DNA from 3 places in the Agrobacterium sp. 22-209-1 genome. Region 1 is predicted to be linked to each of the others. Evidence: predicted binding sites of a transcription regulator. Region 1 holds the regulator's gene; each other region holds the start of a gene.
The links. Region 1 encodes LexA, which represses DNA repair genes until DNA is damaged. Its sites were predicted from a motif close to TGTTCNNNNTGTGTTCNG; they were not measured.
Positions count from the first base shown of each region.

Region 2: the regulator LexA is predicted to act here: its motif matches at 2,510-2,527, upstream of ACQZ48_RS17385 (ATP-dependent helicase).
Region 3: the regulator LexA is predicted to act here: its motif matches at 2,316-2,333, upstream of ACQZ48_RS00740 (ImuA family protein).

Region 1 is NZ_JBNWCH010000004.1:170,428-174,581, forward strand. Features, by position in the region: gene ACQZ48_RS11970 (ComEC/Rec2 family competence protein) at 1-1,379, shown strand, start outside; gene ACQZ48_RS11975 (glutathione S-transferase family protein) at 1,399-2,076, opposite strand; gene lexA (transcriptional repressor LexA) at 2,330-3,052, opposite strand; gene ACQZ48_RS11985 (ABC transporter ATP-binding protein) at 3,351-4,073, opposite strand; gene ACQZ48_RS11990 (branched-chain amino acid ABC transporter ATP-binding protein/permease) at 4,070-4,154, opposite strand, start outside.
Region 2 is NZ_JBNWCH010000008.1:32,789-36,942, forward strand. Features, by position in the region: gene rfbC (dTDP-4-dehydrorhamnose 3,5-epimerase) at 1-17, opposite strand, end outside; gene ACQZ48_RS17385 (ATP-dependent helicase) at 313-2,379, opposite strand; gene ACQZ48_RS17390 (LacI family DNA-binding transcriptional regulator) at 2,656-3,726, shown strand; gene ACQZ48_RS17395 (FAD-dependent oxidoreductase) at 3,732-4,154, shown strand, end outside.
Region 3 is NZ_JBNWCH010000001.1:159,196-163,349, forward strand. Features, by position in the region: gene ACQZ48_RS00730 (error-prone DNA polymerase) at 1-85, opposite strand, end outside; gene ACQZ48_RS00735 (Y-family DNA polymerase) at 82-1,599, opposite strand; gene ACQZ48_RS00740 (ImuA family protein) at 1,514-2,278, opposite strand; gene ACQZ48_RS00745 (DUF1304 domain-containing protein) at 2,506-2,859, shown strand; gene ACQZ48_RS00750 (glycerate kinase type-2 family protein) at 2,864-4,150, shown strand.

The DNA of each region.
Region 1 (4,154 bases):
TGACGCTTGCCTATTACCTGATATCAGGGTTTGCCGTCTCTGCCGAACGCGCCTGGCTGATGATGTCGGTGATGCTGATTGCGGTACTGTTCGATCAGCCCTCGCTCAGCCTCAGAAATGTTGCGCTGTCCGCTCTCGTTATCCTCGCGCTGTCTCCTTCGGAAATCATGGGACCGAGCTTCCAGATGTCCTTCGCCGCAACGATCGCGCTCGTTGCGGCCTATGCCGCCTGGAGCCGATGGCGCACCGACCGGGAGCGTCTGTTCATCGGGCGCAAACCGGCGTGGATGACGGTGGCGGGAACGGCAGGCGCCGTCATCGGCGGTGTCGTCACCACATCGCTGATCGGCGGGCTCTCGACGGCGATCTATTCCGCCGAGCATTTCCAGCGTGTCACCACCTATGGACTTTTCGCCAATCTGGCAGCCATGCCGCTGATGTCGCTGATCGTCATGCCCTTCGGCCTCATCGCCATGCTGTTGATGCCCTTCGGGCTCGATGCGCCGTTCCTGAAGGTCATGGGTTACGGCATGGCGCTTGTCATCGAGGTTGCGGACGAGGTCGCGTCCTGGGGCGGCAGCGCGGCGACCGGGAGACCGCATGGCGCTTTCATCGGCATTGCCTCTGTGGGTTTTCTGCTGCTGGCATTGCTGCGCACCCGTTTGGCGCTACTCGGCTTGCCCACTCTGATATTGGCCTTCGGCCTCTCTGGAGCCGTCGCCCAACGCGGTCTGCCTGATCTGCTTGTCCATGAGGAAGGCAAGCTGGTGGCGCTTCTGGACGAGGGCAGGGTCTACACCACAAAAACGCGGCCGCAGGGCTTCATCTATGAGCAATGGCAGAGGGCGCTGCTGTTGCCTGAAAAACCGCTCCCACCGGTCTTTCTCAAGACGGGGGCTCCGACAACAACCGTTGCTCTCACCACAAAATCCAAGCTTGCGCCGGAGGACATGAAGGTCGTGGCCCGAGAGATGATAACGACGCTGAGAGATGCCGCGCCCGGTGTCTTCACCTGCAGGACAGGCATCTGGTGTGCGGCGCGCGCGAAAAGCGGCGAGTTTATCATCGTGCTGGAAGACGGTCGGTTTGCCGGGAAAGCCTGTGACATCGCCGATATCGTCATCGTCTCCCGCAGAACCTCGTTTACGCAATGCCGCTCGGGTGCCCTACTGCTCAATCGCGACATATTAAGGCGCATCGACTCGGTAGAGATAAATTTCGCCGGCAGCGATCAGGCGGGGGTGGTGGGGCGGATGCGCGCTGCAACCGCCAGCACCAACAGGCCGTGGAGCGAACATCGCTTCTACGACTGGAAAAGCGGGCGCTTTGACCGTGATGTGCCTGAAGCCGTCACCCGGTTGCTGACGGCATCGCAGTGAGTGCTGCCAGCATGATTTGTCAGGCCGTGGCGCGCAAATCCGCGGTCAATTCGCCAATGCTGCCGATCTCTTCTTCATGCGGCAGATCGCGCCAGATTTCCTTCAGTCCGGCCTCATACCATTCGCGCATGGCGGGCAGGGAGAGCAGCCTGTCACAATAGGCCTTCGCCGCTGGCGAAAGATCGGCGCCATAGGTCTGGAAACGGAACGCCACCGGGCAGAAGAAGGCGTCGACCGCCGTGAATTTCTGACCGGCGAGAAACGGTCCGCCGAATTTTGCGAGGCCTTCGCTCCACAGCGCATCAATGCGTTTTATGTCGGCGGCAAGCCCGGCATCGCCGCCCTTCGGTTTTACGCGGATACCGACCGACATTGGATAGAGATTGCGCAGCGAAGAGAAGCCCGCATGCATTTCACTTGCCGCCGAGCGTGACCAGGCCCGTGCCTGCTTGTCACTTGCCCAGACACCCTGATGTCTCTCGGCCAGATATTCGGCAATCGACAGCGATTCCCAAACCGTCACGCCCTCATCAACAAGGCACGGCACCTTGCCCGTCGGCGAAAAGCTGGAGAAGGCAACACCTTCGCCAAAGGGAACGAGTTTTTCATTAAAGGCGATGCCGAGCGTGCGCATCAAAACCCAGGGCCGCAGCGACCATGAGGAATAGTTCTTGTTGGCAATATAAAGATCGTACATGGCGTTTTTCCCCAGATAGGATGCGCATTTCTATATCTGCGAATGGTCTTGGAATATCGCAAAGAATCCATGGCTCCCATAACGCCAATTGATGGATGGGCCGTCGTGCACAACCGCATTTTCGCAACGACGAGCGCGTTTGCCATTTAAAAAAGAAAAGGCGCATCAATTCAACGAAATGACGCGCCCTTCATCTTGCAGGCCAGATATGCCGCCGTTCAACCGTTTCGGCTTATCCAAACCGGCGGCGGCATCAATGATATCTGCGGATCAACCCAACCAGCTTGCCCTGTATCTTCACCCGATCAGGCCCGAAAATGCGGGTCTCATAGGCCGGGTTCGCAGCTTCCAGCGCGATGGAGGCTCCCTTGCGGCGGAAACGCTTCAGGGTCGCTTCTTCATCATCCACCAGCGCGACGATGATATCACCCGGATTGGCCGTATTGCCGTTGCGGATGATAACGGTATCGCCATCAAAAATGCCGGCCTCGATCATCGAATCGCCTTTGACCTCAAGCGCGTAATGTTCGCCCGAACCCAGCATATCCACTGGTACGGCCACATCATGGGTGTTGTTCTGGATGGCGGAAATCGGCACACCGGCGGCGATGCGGCCCATGACCGGCACGGTGACGGCACCGCCGAGATCATTGGCAGGCGCCTTGGGGGTCGCGGCCGGCTCCGGCGCCTTCGGCTTGCCCAGGCTGCCTTCGATGACGCTCGGTGAGAAACCACGCTGCGGCCTTGCGCCCGGCGTATAGGCCTCAGGTAATTTTATCACTTCCAGCGCTCGCGCCCTGTTGGGTAGCCGGCGAATAAACCCGCGCTCTTCGAGTGCGGTAATCAGCCGGTGAATGCCGGATTTGGAAGCAAGATCGAGTGCGTCCTTCATTTCATCGAAGGAGGGCGGCACGCCGGACTCTTTCATTCTTTCATGAATGAAGAGAAGCAATTCCTGCTGTTTGCGCGTGAGCATGAGGAAAACACCCTTGAGAATCGTCGTTGAAGTCGCGAAACAAATACAGAACGAACACTATATGTTCCATATGTGTTCCGCAATCCCCTAAAATTTCGTGAAGGGTGCATCTCAGATGGTGATTTGATATTCGAAAGCCTGAACTGCCGAGAGCCGGTAGGGTTGGTGACTATTTTGATAATCGGAGGAACTGCCGTCTGAAGTGGGCAATTGAAGGCAGCTCTGTGTTTCAGGCATCCGGTACGACGATCCGTCCGTCTAAGACGGCAAATCGCTCATATCCGTTACGAGGATTTTCTTAGAGGGCGTGTTCGCCCGGTCCGAGATAGCTCGCCATCAGTGCCGGATCGACGGCGAGTTCGGCGGCCGGGCCTGAGCGGCGGACCTCGCCGAGTTCGACGAGGTAGGCCTCGTCGGCGATTTCAAGCGCGGCGCGGGCGTTCTGTTCGACCAGCAGGATGGAGACACCGGTACGACGCAGTTCGGCAACGATGCGCAGGATTTCGGCGACGATCAACGGCGCAAGCCCGAGACTAGGCTCATCCAGCAGCAAAAGCCTCGGCCGGCTCATTAGTGCCCGGGCGAGCGCCAGCATCTGCCTTTCGCCGCCGGAAAGCGTTCCGGCAAGCTGCTTGCTGCGCTCGCGAAGGCGTGGAAAGAGTGCGTGTATTTCCTCACGGGTTTCGTTGCGCTCCTGGCGTGAGCGCAGGAATCCGCCGAGCTCGATATTATCCTCGACGGTCATCGACCCGAACAATTCGCGCCTTTCCGGCACGAGGCAAAGGCCAGCGGCAACCCGGGCCTCGATGGTATCGGGCACTGGCGCGCCGTCGTAAAGAATGGTCCCGCGCGAAGGCACGACGCCCATGATGGCGTTGAGCAGCGTGGTCTTGCCCGCCCCGTTTGCTCCGATGACCGTGACGATGCTGCCGGATGTCATGGAAAGCGAGATGCCATGCACCACCTCCGCCCGGCCATAGGCAACGTGGATGTCTTTGATGTCGAGTAGATGTCCGCTCACGCTGCACCCCCAAGATAAGCCGCGATCACGGCTGGATGTTGCCTGATTTCAGCCGGCTTGCCTTCGGCGATCAGGGTGCCG
Region 2 (4,154 bases), on a different contig from region 1:
AATGCTTCTACTTGCACTATGCGGATCCTGTCTGGTCTGCCTACTCTGAGGTGATATGACTTTATCGGCAGGGACAGTCAATAACGCTTTATTGACCGCCCACACAAGAGAGATCGAATTTCGGCCGAACAGCAGGCGAAAGGCGTGTGCCAATGCCAGTTTTCATACTTTGATGATCGATGGCGGGGAGACGCCCTGAAGCTGAGCCTGCCGATATTGTCCGGCGGGCCGAAACGAGGGAGAGATCGAGTATTGATCAGGCCTTCGGTTTCGTTCGGTCGCGCGGTTTGAAAGTTGTGATTACCGGCATCCTTATTTCCACATCGCCCGCATCCGCGCGCCCACATCAATGCGGATCTGCTGCGCGCTGCGCTCGGAAGCGGCAGCCGACACCAGTGGCCAGGTTGCCGTCTCGAAAAATTGCAGCAAGGTCGCCGGGATGAAGCGGGTTCTTGCAGCGTAAACATGCCTGTCTCCCTGCTGGCTCTGGCCGCCGGTGAAGAAGCGTTGCGGCGTGATCAGCGCGAGGCTGTCCTTGGCGCGCGTCATGGCGACATAAAGCAGCCGGCGTTCTTCCTCCAGTTCCTGCGTGGTGCCGACCCCGAGATCGGAGGGGATGCAGCCGTCAACCACATTCAGGATGAAGACGGAGCGCCACTCCTGGCCTTTGGCCGAATGGATGGTCGAGAGGCTGAGATAGTCTTCGTCAAGCAGCGGCACCCCGGCCTGATCGCTGGTGGCGTCCGGCGGATCGAGCGTCAGTTCAGTCAGAAAACGTTCGCGTGACGGGTAGCCGCCGGCGATCTGTTCGAGTTGCAGCAGATCGGCCTTGCGGGTGTCTGCATCTTCGTGGATGCGCTCCAGATGCGGTTCGTACCATAGCCGCGCCTGCCCGATCTGGCCCGGCCAGTCATTCGGGGCCTGTCGCAGGCCCACCAGCATTTGCGTGAAGGCCACCCAGTCATCGCCGGTCTTCGGCGGCGGCGGAATTTCGGCAAGGGCAAGCAGCGGCTCGGGGTCTGTCGCAATCGTATCGAGAATATTGCCGGCCTTCTTCGGCCCGATGCCGGGCAGCATCTGCAGCAGCCGGAAACCGGCGACACGGTCGCGCGGGTTCTGCGCAAAGCGCAGGACGGCCAGCATGTCCTTCACATGGGCGCTGTCGAGAAATTTAAGTCCGCCGAATTTGACGAAGGGGATGTTGCGACGGGTCAGTTCCACTTCAAGCGGCCCGCTATGGCTGGAGGTGCGGAACAGCACGGCCTGCTGTTTCAGCGTCATGCCGGTTTCGCGGTTGGCGAGAATCTGGTCGATGATGAAATTCGCCTGTTCGGTTTCGTCCTTCACTGTCACGAGTTTCGGACGCTCCGGCGACTGCCGCTCGGTCCAGAGGTTCTTGGTGAACCGCTCGCGCGCCAGATCGATGACGCCGTTGGCGGCCGCAAGGATCGGCTGCGTCGAGCGATAGTTGCGGTCAAGCGTGATGATGTCGGCCGCCGGGCTGAAGGAAGCCGGAAAATCGAGGATGTTTCGCACCGTCGCCGCCCGGAAGGAATAGATCGACTGCGCATCGTCACCCACCACGGTCAACCCGCGGCCGCCGGGTTTGAGCGCCATCAGCACCGAGGCCTGCAGGCGGTTGGTATCCTGATATTCGTCGACCATCACATGGTCGAAGCGGTTGCCGATATCATCAGCCAGAATGGGATCGCTCACCATCTGCGCCCAGTAAAGCAGGAGATCGTCGTAATCGAGCACGTTCTGGACCTGCTTTGCCTCCACATAGGCTGCAAACAGCTCCTTGAGTTCGCTCTCCCAGTTGGCGACCCAGGGATAATGCTGGCGCAATATCTCCTTGAGCGGGGTCTGGGAATTCACCACACGCGAATAGATCGCGAGACACGTACCCTTTGTCGGAAAACGGCTTTCCGTTTTGGAAAAACCCAGTTCGTGCCGAGAAAGGTTCATCAGGTCGGCGCTATCTTCGCGGTCGTGGATGGTGAAATCGATGTTGAGCCCGATCTGTTCGGCATAGATGCGCAACAGGCGCGCGCCAATGCCGTGAAACGTGCCGGACCAGGCGAGCGCATCGGTCATGATTGCAGAATTCGCCCCGATAACGTGTTTGCAGATACGCTCGACCCGCCGCGACATTTCCGTGGCGGCACGTCTCGAAAACGTCATCAACAGGATGCGGCGGGGATCGGCGCCGTTCACGATCAGATGGGCGACCCGGTGGGCGAGCGTGTTTGTCTTGCCCGAACCCGCGCCAGCGATGATCAGCAAAGGCCCGGCCGTATGCCCGTCAGCGAGCCCAACGCCATGCTCGACCGCCCTGCGTTGCTGTTCGTTGAGTTTTTCCAGATAGGCAACCGCCATGCCAGCAATCCTTTAGATAACCTGCCTGTCCCCACGGATGAGAACCCTGTTCAGAGATGGCAGTCGTCGCGAAGCTCCGGCCAATGTCTGCTCGTTGTTGCAATGATTAGCAAAGACTCAAACAGCAATCCAGAACAAATGCTGAACGCGCCGTTGCGTGGTGTGAGGGGGCTGTCAGATACAGATTATCGCTTGACTCGGCGTCCCAAAATAGTGCTAATGCGCATTAGCAGCTAATACGTATTAGCAAATATCGAATGTCGGGGAGGGCATCGGTTGACTACTCACAGACGTCTCACCCAAAACGATATCGCCAAGCTCGCCGGCGTCAGTCAGGCAACGGTGTCGCTTGTTTTGAACGGTGCGCCGGCAGCGATCGCCCGCATCCCGGAGGAGACCCGGGAAAGGGTGCAGGCCGTCATTCGCCAGACAGGTTATGTCGCCGATCCGATTGCGCGGCGCATGGCCAAGGGGCTGAACCGCATCCTTGGCGTGTTCACCTATGAGCCGGCATTCCCAAGCGCGCAGGCTGACTTCTTCACGCCCTTCCTGCTCGGTATCGAAGAAGAGGCGCAGCAGCAGGCTTACGATCTTCTGCTGCTGACGAGCGCCGGTGTCGGCGATAACCGCAAGATATTTTCGGAAGGCAACAGGCTTCGGATTGCGGACGGCTGTCTGGTTCTGGGGCGCGAATTCGATCGCAAGGAACTCGCCCGGCTGGTTTCGGAAGACTATCCCTTCGTCGCGATCGGCCGGCGTGAAGATGCCGGTGGACCGGTTCCCTATGTCGGCGGCGACTACGCCGCGGGCACGCGTCAGCTCGTCGAAGACGCCATCGCGCTGGGGCACACCAAGCTTGCCTATATCGGCCCGCATGGTCCGGCAGAATCGATTGCGGATCGCTGGCGGGGTTTCAACGCGGCGCTGGGAGGCGTGACTGCGCTCGCCCTGCATATCAAGGCTGTCAACCGCCCGGCTGAGAAAATCCTCGATGCGATCCTTGAGAGCGGCGCCACAGTGGCCTTCTTCATAGAATTGGCCGATGCCGTGCGTGTCGAGGCGCTGGCGCGGGCGAGGGGGCTCGTGGTGCCGGACGCTTTTTCAATGATCGTACTCGGCAGCCATATCAGGGCCGCCCGCAGCCCGGTGCGCTTCACCTCCTATGAAATTCCCCGCGAGGAAATGGGGCGGCAGGCGACCGCCATGCTGGTCAACCGCATTGAGACCGGCAGCGCCGGAGGGCAGATCCTTCTCAAATGTGAACCGGTCAAGGGAGAGACGCTGGGGCCGGCCCCGACCGGCCCGGCAAACAAGTCCTCAGTCAACAAAACGGATGTGACGACGTGAAAGATATGCAAGCAGATATTCTCGTGGTCGGTGGCGGCCTTGGCGGCGTGGCGGCGGCACTGGCGGCTGCAAAGGCCGGAAAACGCGTGATCATGACCGAGGAATATGACTGGATCGGCGGCCAATTGACTAGTCAGGCCGTCCCTTCGGACGAGCATACTTGGGTCGAACAGTTCGGCATCACCCGGTCTTACCGGGCGCTGCGCAACGGTGTGCGGCAATTTTATCGCGACCACTATCCACTGACGGAAGGTGCGCGGGCGTGGAGCGATCTTAATCCGGGCGGAGGATGGGTTAGCCGCATCTGCGCCGAGCCGCGTGTCAGCCTGGCGGTCATGGAAAGCATGCTGATGCCCTATATCGGCGCAGGTCGCCTGATGGTCCTCAAACCCTGGCGTCCCGTCGCGGCTGACGTGGACGGCGACAGG
Region 3 (4,154 bases), on a different contig from region 1:
CGAAAAGCTCCTCGCAGGAGCTGGCCCCGCGCAGGAAGGAAAAATGCGTGGTCACCTGCAGCTCGGCATAACGCGGCGTACTCATGCGAAGACCCCGTGGATGAACCATCCTTGCGAACCGGTCTCGGCATGTTCGCCGTCGCCGGAGCGGAAAATCCAGAAGCGCTCGCCGCTTTCATTTTCCACCGTGAAATAATCGCGTACGGCGGCCTTTTCCCGGTCGCGTTTCCACCACTCGCCAAACACGCGCTCCGGCCCGTCGGCGCGTCGCACATTGTGGCGCACGCCTTTCCAGAGGAAATAACGCGGCGGATGGTCCGGCAGCAGCGCCAGCGTTTCGATGGGTTCCGGCCTTGCAAAAAGCCTGACCGGACGCGGCCAGTGGCCAGGCCAGCCGAGCCTATCTTCTGGCGCAAGCGCCGCAACGGGGGTAAGGGAGCGTTCCGGCACATCGCTCGCCACCGCCGCGTAACGATAGACCCTGTGGCCACGATTGAGGATGACATCGACCGTATCGGCGATGTCCGCACGCCCCTCCTCCAGAAGCGAGGATCGAGCCTGTGCGGCGAGAAGCGGTTCGGCATGGGTGGCGGTCAGCGCCATCATCTCGATGCCGAAGCCGGGATCGATGGTGTCAATACGGTCGGTCAGAAGCCGAACCAGCTGTTTGACATCGCGCACCGGTCTTGATGTGCCCGCCCTTATGGCCTGCAGACCACTATCGACCCTGTGCAGCACCAGATCGACCCGGCGAGCACCAAGACCGCGCTTTTCCAGCGCGGCGCAAAGGTCGACAACGAGCTTCTGCGTATAACGGGCAATCGTCTCCGCTGCTGCGATGGGTTCAGGAAAGGCGCGCCGCACCTCCACCAGCTCGGCCACCCGCACCGGTTCGATGGGTTCGCCGATCTCTCCGAAAGCCTGCGAGAGACGACGGACAAGCTCGGGGCCGAAACGCAGGGTCAGCGGCGCGCGCGGGGCTTCGGCAAGCTCACCGATGCTGCGGAAGCCGAGCACTTTCAGCCCGGAAACGATACGCTCCTCCAGCCTCAGCGCAGAAAGCGGCAGGCCGCTGATCGCCGCTCTCTGGCTACCCGGCGGTATGATGCTGATTTCCTCACGGCTGAAACGTGCCAGCGCATGAGCCGCCCCCCAGCTATCGGCAATGGCGGCGCGGGCGGCAAAGCCTGCGGCATGCAGGCGGTTGACCATGCCGCTCAGCATCAGCGTCTCATTGCCGTGCAGATGGTCAGCACCCGCTGTGTCCAGCACCAGCCCGTCCGGCGGGTCGGCAGCGACAATGGGGGCGTAGATGCGTAAAAAATGAAAGGCCAGTTGCTCAAGGGCGCGGGCATCACCAGCCGAGTCCAGATCTTCCATAAGAAGACCCGGCACCAGCGCCTGCGCCTTGCTGACCGGCGTGCCGGGGCGGATGCCCGCCGCCTTTGCCGCCTTGTCGAGCGCCAGCACCAGCCGGCGGCTGCCCTGGCGGCCAATCATGACCAGCGGCTTTTCAGCCGGCGGCGCGTTCTGCCCCGAAAGACGCCGGAAGCGATCCGTCGGCCATGTCGGCAGGTAGAGCGAGACGACCCTTTGCATCACAGGCTTCCACTTCAAATTCGGCGCTTTCGCCGCCGCGACATCGCAAGAGTTCAAGAAACCAGCGCGGCCTGCCCACCCCCGGCACCGGCAAAGGCGAAGAGGGCCGCACGGAAATCCGCCAGCGTGTAACGGACGCGGTCGGCTCGCCGAACAGCGCCGCATCGGCCGGACGCCTGAAACGGCGGATGGCGATGCCGGTAACGCCAGAGGTTTCCGCCGTCAGCTGCAGCCGCCGCGAGGCGTTCATCGGCAATTTCGCCAGTTCGCCCATCACCGCGCCGAAACCATTGCAGCGTAGGCCCTCCTCGAAACAATCGAGCACGCCTTTCTCATCGCGGCATTCAACGATGATGAGCCGGTTCTGCGATAGGCCCGCCTGCGTCAGCCCCGGCATGAACAGGTCCCGTCGGGTGACACACCATAAAACCTTGCCGGAAAGCCTTGCCGCCACACCGGCCGCAAAAAGGGCAGCCGCCGCGCCATCGACAGCGCCATTGCCGCCGCCGCTCACCTCATGCAGGCAGCCGAGCTTTAGCCCGCCTCCCGGCAGGTGATGGTCGAGGGCATCCACGCCGAAAGGCAAAGTCTCGTGCAGGCGCGGAGCGCCGTTACCGATCCTTTCCAGCCTTTCACGCAGCTCTTCGACAAGGAGCAACTGATCCGCGCGCTTTTGCATGGCATGACAGGTTTCAATTCCGGTTATTCATCTTAATTGTTCTTGTTTTGTTCCTATTTCGGTAAAGAGTCAAGCAACAGGTTGGCGCTCTTCAACAGTTTGCACGGGAAGAGAGGATTCCGGCCTTGCGGCGCTCTGCCCCATCGTTAAAACGGAATTGTCCGCTCGCCGCCTGTTTCCCCCCGACAGCGGCAGGCAACGGACATCATGGTTTGGAGGAACCACCGATGATCGCCAGCATCTTGATTGCCGTGGTTGCGGCGATTCATATCTACATCGTCATTCTGGAAATGCTGCTGTGGGAAAAGCCGGCCGGCCGAAAAGCCTTTGGTCTCTCGGCGGATTTCGCCCGGCAGACAAAAGTGCTTGCCGCCAATCAGGGGCTTTATAACGGCTTTCTCGCAGCCGGGCTGATCTATGGGCTCACACAGGGCGATGACGGGCTCAGCTTCAAGGTTTTCTTCCTGACTTGCGTTCTGATCGCCGGTATTTTCGGCGCGATCACTGCCAATATGAAGATCCTGTTCATTCAGGCATTGCCGGCATTGTTTGCGCTCGGCTTCCTCTGGCTTGGAGCATGACCTGATGACCGCATGGAACGACACCTCCGCAAGAGACGCTCTCAACCGCATTTTCATGGCCGCAGTCGCCAGCGCCGATCCGGCAAAGGTGCTGCAACACCACCTCCCCTCCCCGCCCAAAGGGCGTTGCGTGGTCGTGGGCGCCGGTAAGGCTTCCGCCGCCATGGCCTCAGCGCTTGAAGCGGCATGGCCACATGTGGAGCTCTCAGGTGTGGTGGTGACGCGTTACGGACATGCCGTGCCGACGGCGCGTATCGAAATCATCGAGGCTTCCCATCCCGTGCCCGACGAGAAGAGCGCGGAAGCGGCAAAACGCATTCTCGCCGCAGTCGAAGGGCTCACCGCCGACGATATGGTGATCGCACTGATTTCCGGCGGCGGTTCGGCACTGATGGTCGCGCCAGCCGAAGGCATGACGCTTGCGGACAAGATGACTGTCAACCGTGCCTTGCTTGCCAGCGGCGCGACGATTTCCGAAATGAATGCGGTGCGCAAACACCTCTCCCGCATCAAGGGCGGACGGCTGGCGCTGGCCGCCAAACCCGCCAAGGTCGTTTCACTGCTGATTTCCGACGTTCCGGGTGACGACCCCTCAGAGATCGCCTCCGGGCCAACGGTTGCCGATCCGAGTGACATTCAAACCGTGCGGGAAATCGTCTCCCGTTATGCGCTCGATCTTCCCGAAAACGTGCGCAAGGTGCTGGAAAAAGGCGAGGAAACCCCGAAGGCGGGCGAAATCGCGGAAGATATCCGGCTCATCGCCGCCCCCTCGCTCGCCCTGCAGGCGGCAGCGGATGAGGCAGTGAAACTTGGGCTTACGCCGCTCGTCCTCGGAGATTCACTGGAGGGTGAGTCAAAAGATGTCGGCGCAGTCATGGCCGGCATCGCGCTTTCCGCCAGCCGCAAGGGCCTTCCGGTCAAAGGCCCGGCCGTCCTGCTCTCCGGCGGCGAAACCACGGTCACGCTGAACAGGGGCGTTGGCGGCAAGGGACCGGCAGGCAAGGGCGGTCGCAACACGGAGTTCTTGCTGAGCCTTGCGCTGACGCTGAAGGGTGCGGATGGCATCTGGGCCATTGCCGGCGACAGCGACGGCATAGACGGCGTGGAGGATGCGGCAGGTGCGGTGGTGACACCGGACACGCTTGCCCGCATGCGCAAAGCCGGTGTCGATCCGCGCCAGTCGCTCATGAGCCACGACAGCTACACCGCTTTCAATGCAGCAGGAGACCTTGTCGTCACGGGACCGACCCTGACGAATGTGAATGATATCAGGGCGATTCTGATCGGGTAATAGC